One region of the Rhizobium sp. CB2179 genome, then DNA from elsewhere that is predicted to be linked to it. Evidence: riboswitches for the same ligand, from Rfam matches in the RefSeq annotation. Region 1 holds a riboswitch; each other region holds the start of a gene.
The links. A riboswitch is a leader RNA that binds a small molecule or an ion and turns the genes downstream of it on or off. The one in region 1 is predicted to bind cobalamin.
Positions count from the first base shown of each region.

Region 2: another riboswitch for cobalamin. It lies ahead of AC244Q_RS18105 (CbtB domain-containing protein); the one in region 1 lies ahead of nrdH (glutaredoxin-like protein NrdH).
Region 3: another riboswitch for cobalamin. It lies ahead of bluB (5,6-dimethylbenzimidazole synthase); the one in region 1 lies ahead of nrdH (glutaredoxin-like protein NrdH).

Region 1 is NZ_CM172781.1:4,000,409-4,006,068, forward strand. Features, by position in the region: gene nrdE (class 1b ribonucleoside-diphosphate reductase subunit alpha) at 1-1,765, opposite strand, end outside; gene nrdI (class Ib ribonucleoside-diphosphate reductase assembly flavoprotein NrdI) at 1,804-2,217, opposite strand; gene nrdH (glutaredoxin-like protein NrdH) at 2,227-2,448, opposite strand; cobalamin riboswitch at 2,730-2,955, opposite strand; gene AC244Q_RS19770 (heavy metal translocating P-type ATPase) at 3,198-5,465, opposite strand; gene AC244Q_RS19775 (MerR family transcriptional regulator) at 5,537-5,660, shown strand, end outside.
Region 2 is NZ_CM172781.1:3,641,152-3,646,811, forward strand. Features, by position in the region: gene AC244Q_RS18085 (sensor histidine kinase) at 1-1,678, opposite strand, end outside; gene AC244Q_RS18090 (sulfite oxidase-like oxidoreductase) at 1,864-2,526, shown strand; gene AC244Q_RS18095 (hypothetical protein) at 2,511-3,110, opposite strand; gene AC244Q_RS18100 (CbtA family protein) at 3,194-3,940, opposite strand; gene AC244Q_RS18105 (CbtB domain-containing protein) at 3,967-4,176, opposite strand; adenosylcobalamin (AdoCbl) riboswitch at 4,190-4,332, opposite strand; gene AC244Q_RS18110 (histidine phosphatase family protein) at 4,410-4,964, shown strand; gene AC244Q_RS18115 (putative bifunctional diguanylate cyclase/phosphodiesterase) at 5,422-5,660, shown strand, end outside.
Region 3 is NZ_CM172781.1:2,171,559-2,177,218, reverse strand. Features, by position in the region: gene AC244Q_RS10870 (MFS transporter) at 1-568, opposite strand, end outside; gene AC244Q_RS10865 (LysR family transcriptional regulator) at 717-1,628, shown strand; cobalamin riboswitch at 1,627-1,814, shown strand; gene bluB (5,6-dimethylbenzimidazole synthase) at 1,857-2,543, shown strand; gene AC244Q_RS10855 (SDR family NAD(P)-dependent oxidoreductase) at 2,734-3,480, shown strand; gene AC244Q_RS10850 (DUF2865 domain-containing protein) at 3,598-4,698, opposite strand; gene AC244Q_RS10845 (ribonuclease H family protein) at 4,950-5,483, shown strand; gene AC244Q_RS10840 (NADP-dependent malic enzyme) at 5,548-5,660, opposite strand, start outside.

The DNA.
Region 1 (5,660 bases):
CGATCTTCGAGACGATCGGATGGATCGAGGAGGTCGAGTGATTGATATAAGAGATCGAGCCTGTCGGCGGCACTGCTTGCAGGTTCTGGTTATAGAGGCCGGAGGCCATCACCGCCTTCTTCAACGCCACCCAATCTTCCTGCGTCGGAATGTGAATGCCTGACGTCTCGAACAGCGCCTTGACCCTCTCCGTCGCAGGCTCCCAGAGCCGGTCGGTATATTTGTCGAAATAGTCGCCGGAGGCATATTTCGAGTTCTCGAAGCCCTTGAAGCTCGCGCCGCGTTCGACCGCCAAAAGATTCGAGGCGCGGATCGCGTAGTAGGTCACCGTGTAGAAATAGATGTTGGTGAAATCGACGCCTTCCTCGGAGCCATAGAAGATGCGTTCGCGGGCGAGGTAGCCGTGCAGATTCATCTGGCCGAGGCCGATCGCATGGCTCTCGTCATTGCCCTTCTCGATCGAAGGGACTGAGGAGATGTGGCTCATGTCGGAAACAGCACTCAACGCCCGGATCGAGGTCTCGATCGTCTTGCCGAAATCGACCGAATCCATCGCTGCCGCGATGTTCAGCGAGCCGAGATTACAGGAGATGTCCTTGCCGAGATGTTTGTAGGAGAGGTCGTCGTTATATTCGCTCGCCTCACTCACCTGCAGGATTTCCGAGCATAGATTGCTCATCGAAACACGTCCGGCGATCGGGTTTGCCCGGTTCACCGTGTCCTCGAACATGATGTAGGGATAGCCGCTCTCGAACTGGATTTCGGCAAGCACCTGGAAGAATTCGCGTGCCTTGATCTTCTTCTTGGAGATGCGGGCGTCGTCAGCCATCTCGCGGTACTTTTCCGTCACCGAAATCTCGGTGAAGGGCACGCCATAGACGCGCTCCACGTCATAGGGCGAGAACAGGTACATGTCCTCGTTGTTCCTCGCGAGTTCGAAGGTGATATCGGGCACGACGACGCCGAGCGACAGCGTCTTGATGCGGATCTTCTCGTCGGCATTTTCGCGCTTGGTGTCGAGAAAGCGCATGATGTCGGGGTGATGGGCATTGAGATAGACGGCCCCCGCGCCCTGCCGTGCGCCGAGCTGGTTGGCATAGGAAAAACTGTCTTCGAGCAGCTTCATGACAGGGATGATGCCCGAGGACTGGTTCTCGATATGCTTGATCGGCGCGCCTGCCTCGCGGATATTCGTCAGCGACAGCGCCACGCCGCCGCCGCGCTTCGACAATTGCAGCGCCGAATTGATCGACCGGCCGATCGATTCCATATTGTCCTCGACGCGCAGCAGGAAGCAGGAAACCAGTTCGCCGCGCTGCTTCTTACCGGCATTGAGGAAGGTCGGCGTCGCCGGCTGGAAGCGGCCGGAAATGATCTCGTCGACCATGTCGCGGGCAAGGCTCTCGTCGCCGCGCGCCAAGGCCAGGGCCACCATGCAGATGCGGTCCTCATAGCGCTCGAGATAGCGCTTTCCGTCGAAGGTCTTCAGCGTATAGCTGGTGTAATATTTGAAGGCGCCGAGGAAGGTCGGGAAACGGAACTTCTTGGCATAGGCCTGGTCGAACAGATCCCGCACGAAATTGAAGGAATACTGGTCGAGAACCTCCTGCTCGTAATAGCCCTCGGTCACGAGGTAATCGAGCTTTTCCCGGAGATTGTGAAAGAACACCGTGTTCTGGTTCACATGCTGCAGGAAATACTGCTTGGCCGCCATTCGATCCTTGTCGAGCTGGATCCGCCCCTGATCGTCATAGAGGTTCAGCATCGCATTCAGCGCGTGGTAGTCGAGCGTTTCCGCTGCTTTCAAAGGGCGTTCGAGAATTCCCGTGTCCAAAACCGTTCCATTCCGTGTTTGACGTTGGCGACATCCGCTTCTGTGCCCAGCAGTTCGAACCTGTAGAGGTAAGGCACCTGGCACTTCTTTGAGATCACGTCGCCGGCGAGCCCGTATGTTTCGCCGAAATTGCTGTTGCCCGCGGCAATCACGCCGCGGATGTGTCCTCGGTTTTCCGTATCGTTGAGGAAACGGATCACCTGCTTGGGAACGGCGCCCTTGCCGCCGTCGCCGCTATAGGTCGGCACGATCAGCACGAAGGGTTCGCGGATATGGAACGCGTCTGCGCCATTTGGCGGAATGCGCGCCGCGCGCAGTCCGAGCTTGGCGACGAACCGATGGGTGTTCTCGGACCGGCTGGAATAATAGACGATCAGAGCCATCGCCTTTCCTCAGGAAAGTGCGCTGATCATGTCGGGACGGAAGCCGGCCCAATGCTGCTCGCCGGCGATGACGACGGGCGCCTGCATGTAGCCGAGGCTGCGGACCCGATCGAGCGCTTCGGCATTCTGCGAAATATCGACGATGTCATAATCGACGCCCAACCGGTCGAGGGCGCGGTAGGTGGCAGTGCATTGGACGCAGGCAGGCTTGCTGTAGACGGTGATGGTCATGATATTCCTCGTGACGACGCGATTGGGACGCAGGACATCGATCGGAAATCTCGCGATATCCGTCGAAAACACTCTGTATTTTGCAGCGATGCGGCTCGTTCAGCCGCTGGGCGTGATCCGCCCTCTACCTCTAGCGGGTGGCGGCCTGAACTGAGATACTGACATGACTTCACCCCGAAGTGGCTCAATGCGAAGGTTTCGGGGGCGGAGGCTCGGGCCTGCGAAACGCGATGCGGAGATTCCCCGCAGCCATGCAACGCGACCTTCCGGACACCCCGCCCGTGGACGTTTCGTTCGAGGCAGGTCTCCTGGCTCACGGGTCAAAGCACCCTGCCCCAGCCTTCCCGGAGCATCATGCTCCAGTGACCTGAAATCGGACAGTTGCTCGCCGCTTACAGTTGCGGGGGCAGCTCCGGCATTGCCGCGCCATGATGGCGAAACGCACCGTATTCCCGTCTTAGCCGCCGATCCTCACGAATCGACGGAACCTCGAACACTAGATATGGTACGCGAATCCAAATTCGCGTCAACGGATGGTTTGTGCATTGCGTTACGACAGGTTTGAAATCGCTACGTTCCTGTGAAAAACATGGCTAACGAAAGCTTAAAGAAAGCAGGCTGTGGAGAAAGTCCCGACGAGGAGAGCCTATCTATGGCCGGTCCCGCGATTTTCGATTCGAGATCGGGCCTGAATCGTCGATGGGACATCCCGCCGGTGACGAGCGCGGGAGGGATGAAGTCAGGAAAGTTTATATCTTTATTCGAAGCAGCCGCAGCGCGTTGATCGTCACCAGCACGGTGGCGCCGGTATCGGCGAGGATCGCCGGCCAGAGCCCGGTGATGCCGGCGATCGTCGTCACCAGGAACACCGCCTTCAGTCCGAGTGCGATGGTGATATTCTGCAGGATATTGCGCATCGTGCGTTTGGAAAGTTCGATCATCCGCGCCACGTCGCCGACACGTCCGTGCAGCACGGCGGCATCCGCCGTCTCCAGCGCCACATCGGTGCCGCCACCCATGGCAATGCCGATATCGGCGGCGGCCAGCGCCGGAGCATCGTTGATGCCGTCGCCGACCTTGGCGACGATGAAGCCTTGGCGCTTCAATTCGCCGACGACCCGCTGCTTGTCCTCCGGCATCATCTCGCCGCGCCAGTCGATGCCGAGCATGCCGGCAACGGCTGCTGCCGTCCGCTTGTTGTCGCCGGTCAGCATGATAGCCTTGACGCCTGCTGATTTGAGGGCAGCGAGCCCGGCCTCGGCATCCTGACGCGGCTCGTCGCGCATGGCGATAAGGCCGGCCACAACACCGTTGACGAGCAGCACCGACACGCTCTTGCCCTCGTCGTTCAACGCCGAGATGCGTGCATCCTGTTCAGCACTGAGCGTCCCGCGCTCGCGGGCGGCGGGCGGCGACAAGAGGTCCAGCGTCTCACCACCGACTTTGCCGCTGACGCCCTTGCCCGGCAGCGCTTCCAGCTCGAAGGCCGGCGGCACGGGAACGCCGTCCGCCTTGGCGCGGTTGAGGATCGCCAGCGCCAGCGGATGGCTGGAACCCTGTTCCAGCACCGCCGCGCGCGACAGCACCTGCGCCTCGGTCAGACCAAAGGAAATGATGTCAGTCACCTGAGGCTTGCCTTCCGTCAGCGTGCCTGTTTTGTCGAAGGCGACCATCGTCACCTTGCCGAGCGTCTCCAGCACCGCGCCGCCCTTCATCAGCAGCCCGCGCCGCGCACCGGATGAAAGCGAGGCAGCGATCGCCGCCGGCGTTGAGATGACGAGCGCGCAGGGGCAGCCGATCAAAAGGATCGCAAGGCCCTTATAGACCCATTCGCCCCATGGCCCTGCGAACAGCAGCGGCGGAACGACCGCAACCAGCGCTGCGACCACGACCACGCCGGGCGTGTAATAGCGCGAGAACCGATCGATGAAGCGCTCGGTCGGCGCCTTCGATTCCTGCGCCTCCTCCACCAGCTTGACGACGCGGGCGATGGTATTGTCGGCCGCGGCCGCCGTAACGCGAACCCTAAGCACCGCATCGCCATTCACCGTGCCGGCAAAAACGACGGCATCGACGCCCTTACGCACCGGCGTGCTCTCGCCCGTCACCGGCGCCTCGTCGATCGCGCTCTCGCCTGAGAGGATGATGCCGTCCGCCGAGATCCGATCGCCAGGACGAACCATGATGATGGCCCCGACCGAAAGGCTTTCCGCCGGCACCTCCCGTGTCTGCCCATTGTCTTCGAGCAGCGCGGTCTTCGGCACCAGCGCCGTCAGCGACTGGATGCTTTCGCGCGCCTTGCCCGCTGCCACCCCTTCCAGCAGCTCGCCAACGAGGAACAGGAACACAACGGTCGCCGCCTCTTCGCCGGCATTGATGATAACGGCGCCGACGGCGGCGATCGTCATCAGCATCTCGATCGAAAACGGTGTGCCTGAGAAGGCGGCCATGACGGCGCGCCGCGCGATCGGCACCAGCCCGATCAGCATGGCGACGATGAAGGCGTAGGACGCGATCGCCGGCACGAGATGGCCGACGGTGTAGGCGGCAACGAGTGCTCCACCCGAAAGGATGGTCAGCCGGCCCTTCCTGCTCTGCCACCAGGGACCGGCCATCGGCGCATGATCGTGCCCGTGCAACCCCTCGATTTCCTTCTCGCCATGATCGTGGGGATGGTCATGGCTATGACCTTCATGATCATGTACCGCATGATCGTCGTCATGGCCCGCGTGATCGCCGCAGCCATGTCCATGATCGTGACGATGCTGTGAGCCCTGAGTATGCGCAGGCGCAGCGTTTCCGGCAAGCGGCGCGACGGAATAGCCGAGCCCCGTCACCTTCTTCTCGATCACCTTGAGATCGCTGCTGCCATCGTGCCGCACGGTCATCGTGCCCGCCATCACCGAGACGGAAACATCGGCGACACCCGCCACGCGTCTGACCGCCGTATCGATCTTGGTTGCGCAGGCGGCGCAATCCATGCCGCCAACCCGGTATCGTGTCTCGCTCTCAGCCATCATCCGCTTCCTTGTCAAACAGAAGCATCTCTCCTACATCCTATAGCGACTAGAGGTGCAAGAGGAAAATCATGAAAAAGATCACCATTGGCGAAGCCGCGCGCCAAAGCGGCGTCAAGGTGCCGACGGTGCGCTATTATGAAAGCATTGGCCTGCTCGCCGCCCCGAGCCGCAGCGAGGGCAACCAGCGCTCCT
Region 2 (5,660 bases), 360 kb from region 1:
TCGAAAGCCCGAGGCCGAGCCCCTTGCCGACGCCCTTCGTCGTGAAGAAGGGATCGAAGATACGCTCGGCGATCGCCGCCGGCACGCCCGGTCCGTGGTCCCGCACCGTCAGCACCACCTTTCCGGCCTCCTCGAAGGCCGAAACCTCGATGCGCCGGTCATCCAGCCCTTCCACCGCATCGGCCGCATTCGAGATCACGTTCACCAGCACCTGCTGCAGACGCACCGAACCGGCGCGCACCACCGGCGGACGCGGCCCGAGAGCGAGCAGCAGTTCGGCATCCGCCGCCTTCAGCCGCCAGGCGACGATCTCGAGCGTGTCGCGCATCGCCTCGTCGAGGGAAACGGCACCGAGCTTCTCGTTCGGCTTGCGGGCGAAGTTGCGCAGGTGCCGGCTGATCGCAGCCATACGGTCGATCAGCCCGCCGATACGGCGGATATTGTCCCGCGCCTCCTCCGTCCGCCCACGGTCGATGAGAACGGAGGCGCTGTCCGTATAGGTCTTGGCAGCGGCGAGCGGCTGGTTGAACTCGTGCGAAAGCGCAGCCGACATCTGCCCCAGCCCGGCAAGCTTGCCCGCCTGGATGAGGTCCGCTTGCGTCTGTCGAAGCTGCTGCTCGGTCAGCCGCCGCTCGGCGATCTCCTCTTCGATGCGGCTGTTGACGCGGGCAAGATCGGCCGTGCGCTCATCGACACGCCGCTCCAGCTCGTTGCGGGCCTCGGCCTGCATCTGCATGCGCTCGGCAAGCCGCGCCCGCCGCTGGCGAAGGACGGCCACCGTAAGCCCGGCAATGCAGAGGATGAGAAACACGGCAGCAAGCGCCGTGCGCGCCTGGGCGCGGATGGAACTCGTCTCCATCAGCACGTTCACCGTCCAGTCCTCGGCCGGCATGTAATGCGAGAGCACCAGATATTCGCTCGAACCGCGCTCGCTGGCCAGCGTCATCAGCTCATGCTGCTCGAAGTGGTGACGCGTCACCGGCAGCGCCGCCAGCCTGGCATTGGCATAGCGTCGCGACGCCTCGGTGCGGGCGACGCGGTCGGCCGTCAGCGGCAGGATCGCGCCATAGAGCCATTCCGGGCTGCCGGACATGAAGATGATGCCCTCCGGATCGGAGACGAAGATCTTGTATTCGCCGCCGCCCCAGGAGGACTCGATCATATCGATATCGACCTTGAAGACGATGACGCCACGAATATCCGCGCCGGTCCGGATCGGTGCGGCAAAATAATAGCCGCGCTTCAGCGAGGTGGTCCCGAGCGCGTAAAACCGTGCCTGCCGGCCTTCGATTGCATCCTGGAAATAGGGCCGGTAGCTGAAGTTCTGTCCGACGAAGCTTGCGGGCCCATCGTAATTGCTGGCCGCGATCGTCTCTCCGTCTGGCTTGACCACATAGATATCGGAGGATTTCAGCAGCCCGTTAATTGCCTTGAGATAGAGATTGGCCGCATCGCGCAGCGCCGCATCTTCAGGCGCGCTCACCAGTTCCTTGATGTCGTCGTGATCGGCGATCAGCGCTGGCAGCGCCTCGTAGCGGTTGAGATGGCCGCTGAGTGCCGAAACGGCAAGGCGCAACGCCGTTCCCGCCTGCGCCGAGGCTTCCTCCATATAGGCGCGCGTCGCAATCGCGCTCCCATAGGTGAAGAAGGCGAAGATGATCAGCGGCACGACCAGCAACGCCGTAATCGCACGATACTTCGAAGACAGAACCGGCTCCTCCCCTTTCTGCCTCCACTCCCCAGCGAGGCATACCCGACGGACCGAGTTTAGAGGGGTGGGTAGGGATTTCCAAGGGGCCGCCGAAACTTGACACCCGGCAGGGGTGGATGTCCTATTGCTGCACCGCAAGGAGGCCCCCGCCCATGAGCGACGACCAGACGCCCGCCGATAACAAACTCACCACATCCAAGCGCCGCTGGGCGGCAGAGGGCAAGTTCCTGACCGGCCGTATCAGCCGTCCCGAAGCCGAGCGCCTGCCGCCCGGCCAGCACCTCGTCAAGAACTGGCCGGTGCTCGATCTCGGCCAGCAGCCTGTCATCTCGACCGAGACCTGGCGGCTCGAGGTGCGCGGCCTCGTCGAAACGACGCGCACCCTCACCTGGGCCGACTTCCAGGCGATCGAACAGAGCACGGGGGTGAGCGATATCCACTGCGTCACCACCTGGTCGCGCTACGACAACAAATGGAAGGGCGTTTCGACGCGCAATCTGCTCGACCTCGCCATGCCGAAGCCTGAAGCCGCTTACGTCATGCTGACGAGTTATGACGGCTATACCACCAACCTGCCGCTCTCCGATTTCGCTGCCGAGGATGCGATCCTCGCCACCGCCTGGGAAGGCCTGCCGCTGACACCGGAGCACGGCGGCCCGATGCGCCTCGTCGTGCCGCATCTCTATTTCTGGAAAAGCGCCAAATGGCTGCGCCGCATCGAGCTGATGCCTGCCGACCAGGCCGGCTTCTGGGAAAAGAACGGCTACCACATCTACGGCGATCCGTGGCGCGAGCAGCGCTATTCCGACGACTGAGCTTTCGGTCGCGAGAAGCGACGAAGCGCAAACACGCCAAGTCCGAACAACGCGGCAAGCCCCGTCAGCGACGCCATGCTGGCGGCATGGAATGGGATCTCGCTCCAGCGCGGCTTGACGATATCGGCGGTGTTGAAGGCTTCGTCGCTGAACCGGCAGCTGATCAGCGCAAGCCCGCGCCGCACCATGTCGGCGTCGACCGCGGAAATGATTTCACCCGCCGCGGCAGCCTCCCGCGGCATCTCGCGCATCGAAAGCAAGACCGCCTTGGTCGCGGCGAGATAGGCATGAGCGCATTCGTTGAACGGGCTTTCCTCATCCGTCACGCTGCCCGGCATCCGGCCCCACAGACAGTAGGAATACTGGATCTCTGCATAGTTCAGCACGCGGCGGAACGGCTCGTTCGTATCGACAGCACGGGATGCAAGATCGACAATCCCACTGCGATAGTCAGACATGACAGCCATCTCGCCATGGGAGATTTGCGGAATATTCAGCCCGGCATGGCTGCCGCCGTCGCCGCGGCTATGGGCAAAAGCGCTTCCAGCGATCACACAAAAAAACGCGGCGGCAGAAAACGCCATCAGCAGCAGTGGTCTGGCTCTGTCGTTTTTCATAATCGCCCGAAAAGTTCAGGGCGCCGGCAAGGCGGCGCCCTTCGATGCGTTCAGTGAAATGCCGTTGCCGGCCGGCCGCGTTGCCCGCCCTTAACGGCAAGCCGCTTTTCCGCCAGCGCCCCGAAGGCGAGGCCGAGCGTTGTCCAGAGGATCGCATGCATGCCGAGCGAGGTCGTGCGGAAGCCCCAGAGCACCATCGCCGAAAAATTCTCCGGCACTTCGTTGATCGGCGGCAGCAGAGAGAGCACGAGGCCGATGAAGACGAGATAGGCAACGCCGGCGATAGTCGCGCCGTTCCAGGGACCGAAGCGCCCGGAGAGACGACGTGACAGCGCCACCGCGGCCATGAGCGCGGCAAGCGAAACGACGATCATCAGGAAGAACAGTTCGGTCCTGACGCCGATCGTGTCGGGATTGCCGACCGCCGGCGGAGTGGCGGGATATTTGATGCTGGGAACAAGCACGACCGCCACGAAGGCGGCGATGGCGATGACGGCCGAGGTACCGCGCGGCGAAAGGCTGCTGAAGCGGCCTTGCACGAAAGCGAAAGCGAGCGCGAAGAGCCCACCGACGGCGACGCTGTAGGCCATGACGCCGGTGAAAAGGCCAAGACCGGCCTGTGTGGCGCGGCTGACGATTTCGGGTTCGGCAGCCTCGCCGGCTGCTTGGGCACTTGCCTCCTCGAAAGCGATCGCCGCATCGACCAGCGGCTCGCCGAAAATATGGGCGAAAGCGAAAACGAGGATGCCGGCAATCAGGCCCGCGAGCATGCCGCGAAGCAGAAGGTTTCCAACCATGTCAGGAACTCCGATCGCGAAGCGCTTTAGTGGCAGGGAAAGCCGAGGAGATGGCGGCCGTCATGCACGAATTCGTGCACATACATGCCGTTGAACAGCGCCATCGCGCCTTCCTCGGTGCCGACGAAATAGAGGACGATGAGCATCAGCAGGCCGCCGAAGATCGCCCAGGGCAGGATCTCTCCTACAGGGATCGGCGCCGGTACTGCTACGGGCGCGAAAGTGGTGTCAGACATGTATTCCTCCGGGAATGACGCGTTCAGTCGAAAGAGTGCTCGTGCAGTAGGGTCTGACTTCCAGCGCGAAGAGCTTTCGACACGCTGGTCACAGTGGCGCGACCGCGCCGGACTTACACCGGCTTCCAAACCCGCAACAGCACGGTTATATCTGCACGCCGAAGAGACTGTCAACGAAACTTCACAAGCCGGCGAAGGACGCTGTCGCCGCATTCCGGGAGGCAAGAACGGCTGTGAACACGCGCCTCACCTGGATCTGCCATGGCGCGACGGCGGCAAGCCGCAAGGCCCTGTTCCCGCTCGACGAACCGCTGGAGGACAAGGCAGTGGAGGAGGCCGGCAGGATGATCGCTCTGCCCCGCGCCGACCTTATTGTCACGAGCCCCGCCTTGCGCGCCCGTCAGACTGCCGATGCGCTCCGCCTCGAAGCCCAAATAGATCAGGCGCTTTGCGACTGCGACCATGGCCGCTGGGCCGGCAGGTCGATCGCGGCCATCGGGACCGAAGAGCCGGAGAACCTCGTGGGGTGGATGAGCGATCCGGAAGCGGCCCCGCATGGCGGCGAGAGCCTTGTTGATCTGCGCACGCGCATCGCCGGCTGGATGGATGAGCAATCGAGCCTCGGCGGCCATGTGATCGCCGTTAGCCACGCGGCCGTCATCCGGGCAGCGATCGTGCATGTACTGCAGGCGCCGCTCTCCTCCTTCTGGCTGAGCGACGTCGAGCCGCTTTCCGTCATCCGCATGACCAGCAACGGACAGCGCTGGTCTCTGCGCTTCCAGCATTAGAGACTGCTGATCTTATCCAGCTTTGCACAAGCAAATCGCGTCATCTATGTTGAACCCGGCTTTGCGGGGACTACTTCCTTGTCCCAAGGAGATGGAAGAATGACATATGATTGGAGTGGCGAGCGCACGCGACGCCTGCGTTTTATGCGTGTCGCCACAGTCACGGTTCTGGTCGGTCTCATCTTCAGCGTTCCGCTGCTGATCGTCACCGCCTGAAGCACGAGAAAGGGCGAGCGATGCATTAGCACGCTCGCCTTCGTTCTTTTCCCGCATCAGCCGGTCTCCCGAACCACGAAGGCGATCGCGCTGATAACGACGCCCTAGTTCCCCACAGGCCCCGTCGGGTCTCTCTGCGGCACAGCGACAGGCTGCCGCCTCTGATAATTCGCCTTCTGGTTTCAACAAACATTTCAGACTTTCGTGATATTTCCGCGAAGGTGGAGATGGAGAAGGCATAATGCCGGTGTTTTTCCAAAGCAGGGCCGGACGGCAATGCGTGTCGATCGTGGTGTCTGGAGTGACCCTCTGGCTTCTCGGCACGCTGCTACAGCTCGACGACAGCCTGGTCGCCTTCATGACCGGCTTCGGCGAGTACGGCGCCGACAAGCTCGTTCTGGCGCTCGGCATCGCCGGCGCCATGAGCTTCGTCTATTCGGTGCTGCGCATCGCCGACCTGCGTAAGGAAATGGAACTGCG
Region 3 (5,660 bases), 1.8 Mb from region 1:
CGAAGACGGCGAGCGTGGCTGTCACGACCGCCAGCACGACATGGACTAGGAATACCCATTCCCACGTCGATAAGGCCGCGATCGTAACGCCGATGAGCGGCCCGAATCCCAAGCCGATGCCGAAGATAATCCCCCACCAGCCGAAGGCCATGCCGCGCTGCCGGCCCTCTGGAAACTGGTGCGAGAGGACGGCCACCTGGCAGATCAGCATAGCGCCGCCACTCATGCCCTGGAGGAAGCGGGCGACGATCAGAACGGATGCATTGTCCGCGAGCCCGCAGATCAGCGAGGTCAAGCCGAAGGCAATGATGCCGATCAGGAAGACGCGCTTGCGGCCATAACGGTCGGCCAGCGTGCCCGTTGCCATAAGCACCGTTGTCACCGCGATCGTATAGGCATTCATGATCCATTGAAGTTGCTGGAAATCGGCATGCAGCACCGCCTCCAGCGTCGGCAATATCGCGGGTACGCTTGAGATCTCCAGGCCGAACATCAGGGATGAAAGGCAAGCAGCTGCCAAGGCGACGATGCCCTGCAGCCTGGATGAGATGATGGAAGCGGGTGACATGGTTATCCTTTCAGCACGGGATGAGCGACGGCGAAATCCCGATGACAGGTGAAATCGATGCGCTGCCGGGAGCCACCATAATCGTCACTTGACCATAACTGAATTGGATGATTTTCTATTTCAGAAACAACAATTTCGGATGATTGATATGACGATGCTCGATGTGGATGCGGTCCGGGCGTTCGTGACTATTGCCGAGCTGCAGAGCTTCACCCGCGCCGCTGAGGCGTTAGGCAGCACCCAGGCCGCAATTAGCGTCAAGTTGAAGCGGTTGGAGGAGCGGCTCGGCCACAGGCTGATCGAGCGGACCCCGCGTTTGGTGCGCCTGTCGGCGCAGGGCGCGGTCTTTCTTCAATCCGCGCGGGATTTCATCGGCGCTCATGATCGTGCGGTCGCAGCTCTTTCCTCGACAAGCCGGCACTTCACGCTCGGCATAGCCGCGCATGTGGCGGGGCCGGAGGTTCCGACGATTCTGGCGCGTCTCAGCGCTCACGATCCAGGGCTGACGATCGAGGTGCGGCTCGACAATTCTCGAGTGTTGCTCGATGCATTCGATCGCGGTGAGCTGGATGCGGCGATCATTCGCCGGGAGGAGGACCGGCGTGACGGCGAGGTGCTGGGGCCGGAGCATTTCGGGTGGTTCGCGGCACCGCAGTTCGAGTATCGCCGCGGCGAGCCGCTGCGTCTTGCTGCGCTGTCACCGTCCTGTGGCGTCCACAACATCGCCACCCACGCGCTCGATGGTGCAGGAATCGCCTGGAACGAGGTTTTCCTCGGCGGGGGCTCGCTGGTGATGACGGCGGCGGTGTCGGCTGGACTTGCGGTCGCGGCATTCTCCCACCGTCTTGCGCCGGTGGGCTCGATTGAAGTGAGTCAGCGCTTCAGCCTGCCGCCGCTGCCCTCGTCGGAGATTGTCCTGCATTCGACACTAACGGATGCAAGATCGCGCTCGGCGCTCAGAACGCTGGCTGCGGCGTTCAGGGAACATCGCGCCGCTGCCAAACCGAACGCGGCTTCAACGCCACATCGGGTCCAGCTTGCCGCCGCGCCGGTTTCCTGAAATAGATGCGCCGTCAGGTGCCCGCCGGTAAGGCGGGAGAATCGGGAATCTGGTGCAAGACCGGAACGTGCCCAACGCTGTAAGGCCGACGCCTGCCGCTTCATCACGCCACTGGCTTTTCGCCGGGAAGGCTGCGGCAGACGGATGACGCCGAGTCAGAAGACCGGCCTGGCAAGATAGACCGATCCGCGCGGACGGCGGGGCGGTCGCGTTGTTTGGGATTTGACGATGCGACCCTTTGATGAGGATGCCCTTTCGGCGGCATCCGGTTTTTCCTTGATCGAACGCGAGGCCGTCTATCACGCGATCATGACGCGGCGTGACGTTCGCAGTCAGTTCCTCCCCGACCCTTTGCCCGACGATGTCGTGAAGCGGTTGCTGACGGCAGCGCATCACGCGCCGTCGGTTGGTTTCATGCAGCCGTGGAATTTCATTCTGGTGAAAAGCCCAACTGTGCGGGCGCGCGTCCGGGACGCCTTTGCGAGCGCCAACGAGGAGGCGGCGCAGATGTTTGCCGGCGAGCGGCGGCAGGCCTACCGCGCCCTCAAGCTCGAAGGCATCGTGGAGGCGCCGCTCGGCATATGCGTGACCTGCGATCCCACGCGTAGTGGCAGCGTGGTGCTGGGGCGCACCCACAATCCGAAGATGGATTCATATTCGACCGTCTGCGCCATCCAAAATCTCTGGCTGGCGGCGCGGGCGGAAGGGGTCGGCATCGGTTGGGTCAGCATTTTTCGCGAAGGCGATCTAAAGAGCATTCTCGGCATACCCGAGCATATCGAGGTGGTCGCCTGGCTCTGTGCCGGTTTCGTCGACCGGCTCTATGACGAGCCGGAACTCTCCGTCAAAGGCTGGCGGCAGCGGCTACCGCTCGAGGAACTCGTCTTTCATGATGGATGGGGACTGAACGCCTAGGGCAGTGCGGTGGAGCATCGCCTCAATCGCACAGTCACGCCATTGACAGTCAAGGTGAGCAAACCGGTATCGCCGACGCCGTGCGAGGCCGAGATGTCTTTATTCCTGACCGTCATATCGATACGCTGAAGGCGAAGTCCCGGAATTGGATATTCGGCTATCGGCGGCTCAATCGGAGGATAACGGCCCAATGAACATGATCGACTTGAAGGAACGCATCATCGTAATCACAGGCGGTGCGCGCGGCATCGGCTACGCGATCGCAGAGCGCGTCATCCAGTCTGGTGGCAAGGTGGCCATTTGGGACCTGAACGAAAACATGGCGAAGGACAGCGCTTCCGCTCTCGGATCCGGCACGGTTGCTTTCGGCGTCAATGTCGCAGATCCCGTATCAGTGAAAAACGCGGCGGGGAGGACCGAGGAGATTTTTGGCCGTATTGATGGCCTCGTCAATTCCGCCGGGATTACCGGTCCGGTAAAACCCACGATCGAATACGATGTCAGCGAGTGGAAAGATGTTGTCGATGTCTGCCTCACGGGAACCTTCAACTGCTGCCGGCACGTCGTTCCGGTTATGTTGAAGCGCGACTACGGGCGGATCGTGAACATCTCCTCGGTTGCGGGCAAGGAGGGAAATCCGAACATCGCCGCCTACAGCGCAGCGAAAGCCGGGGTGCTGGGCTTCACCAAGTCTCTTGGCAAGGAACTCGCAAAGACGGGAATCGCCGTGAACGCGGTAACGCCGACCACAGCAAAGACACCCATATTGGACGGGCTGACAGCCGAGTTTATCGAATATATGCGCGTCCGCATTCCGCGCGACCGTTTTGCCGAACTTCACGAGATCGCTTCGATGGTCGTCTGGCTGCTCTCTGAAGAGAACTCCTTCACGACCGCATCGACGTTCGACCTGAGCGGCGGTCGTACGACCTACTGACCATGCTCAAGCGACCCGCATTCACATCGCGCCGCACGTTCACGTGACATAGCTGTCATCTCATGCACCTTGGCACAACGCCGCTATAGCTCGGCCACCGCCGTTCCAGCTGTTCGATCACTGCTGCTGTTGCGGCTGCGGACCTGACGTTGCCGGGTTGGCGAGATCGATCGAGCCCTGATCGCCGGCCAGGAACTGCGGGCCGACCTGACGGACGCGGTTCTGCGCCGGATCGTAGGGGCGCTCGGGAACGGACGGCTGCGGTGCGATCTGCGCTGCCGCATCCTTCGCCGGGGGATTGGTGCGGATGGTGGTGATCGAGCCCTGCTGCGGCGGTTCGCTCAACGTCTGCTTGCCGCGCATCTCCTCGTAATAGGCGGTGAGATTGCAGGTGCAAGCGGACTTTTCCCCGGGCGTGCGGTTCTTGTAGGCAAAGGCATTTTTCATGGCGCTGTAGGGCGTGCCCGTTGCGACCGCGATCATGTTCGAGGCTTCGGTGCTCGTCACGTCACGATAGAACAGTTCGGTCTCGATGCCCGGGCACATCTTGGCGCAGGTCTGGGCGTCGCGGCCGAAATCGACCGAGGTGGCGTTCGAGCTGATCGGGAAGAAGCCACCGTCGCAGCTGCGCACACACATGGTGCTGACCGGCGAGAGCATCTCGGCCCGCGGCAGGTCGTAGCGCGGATCGACCTCTTCACCGCCGCCGAGCGGAATGAAGGTATCAGTGCGCATCGCCTGTTCCTCGACGCTCGGAGCCGGTTCGTTGGCGCTGCGATCGCTCGGAGCATAGAAATTTTCGCTGTTGCAGCCATTGCGGTCGAGAGCCGCGACCAGTTCGCGGCGCGCGCCGTCATCGGCACCGTTCTGGCCGGCCAGTTCGTTGCGGCGGTCCTGGAGATAGCGGATATTGTCGATCATGCGGGCTTCGGACTGCGAGAGTTCGGCGCAATAATCGGCATTCTCGCCGCCGATCACGACCATGCTGCCCGAGGTGCAGTCATTGCTGCGCAGCTCGTTGCGAACCTTGCGCAGCTCGAGGTTCTGTTCGGCCATGGCACTGGAATATTGGCGCGCCTCCGGGCCGTTGCCATTGCCGATCGATCGCGGCAAGTCGGCAAGGCGACCGCGCAGGTCCTCACAGACGGCGCTGCTTTGCGCGGCGGCCGGCGCCGCAAGGGCAAGGAGAAGGGCAAGAGACAGGTTTCGGCGTTTCACGGCGTCGTCCCGGAATGAGCAAAAGAATCGATCGGTCGATTGCGGCCTCGATCGCAGCGGGTTTCTCTTAGGGTATTTCTCTTAATAAGCTGGGATAAATTCCTAGCGTATTTTCGCGATTTTAGCCAGCGGACCGCCAGAGACCCAGTGTTCGATTATGAGGAGGCTGCCGGTGGTAATCAACGAGGCTAAGTGCTCCACTCCAATCTCCTCAGCGGCTTGGGGAACGTACTCATATCCGGACGTCGAAAATGACAGGTATTGCCAACGAACTCAGCTCCCCCGCAACGACAGTCGGGCTGCCGGAAACCCAACACGGCTTCCACGTCTTCGTGGACGGTTGTTATGAACCCGGTTCCGGGCGCGGAGGGTGGGCCTTTGTCGTTTACCGCGATGCGGCGGAAATCGCGTCCGGCTTCGGGGGCGCCGAAGATTCCGCCAATAATTCGATGGAATTGACCGCCGTGCTCAGGGCGGCAATCTGGATCAACAGCGAGGCAAGCGGCGAGCCCGCGACCATCTGGTCCGATTCCGTCTATGCCGTCAAAGGCTGCAACAGCTGGCGACATATCTGGAAGAACAACGGCTGGAAGAAAAGCAGTCCGAATGGGAATGCCCGAAGGCGAACGATCGCCAATGCGGAACTCTGGAAAGCAGTCGATCTTCAACTATCCCAGAATGCGCTCATGACCATTGCCTGGTGCAAGGGCCATTCCGGCATTGCCGGTAACGAACGCGCCGATGTGCTCGCGGATAAAGGGCGCCTGTCGATACGGAGTGCCTGAGACGGCATCAGGACATGTGTCGGGACGACTTCAGGGTCTTTACGCTGTGTTGCGGGCAACCGGCTCAAGCCGGTTGCGATGCCTCGACGACGGCGAGTGCCGCCATATTAACGACGCCGCGGGAAGTGACCGAGGGGGCGAGGATATGGGCGGGCAGGGCGGTGCCGAGCAGGATCG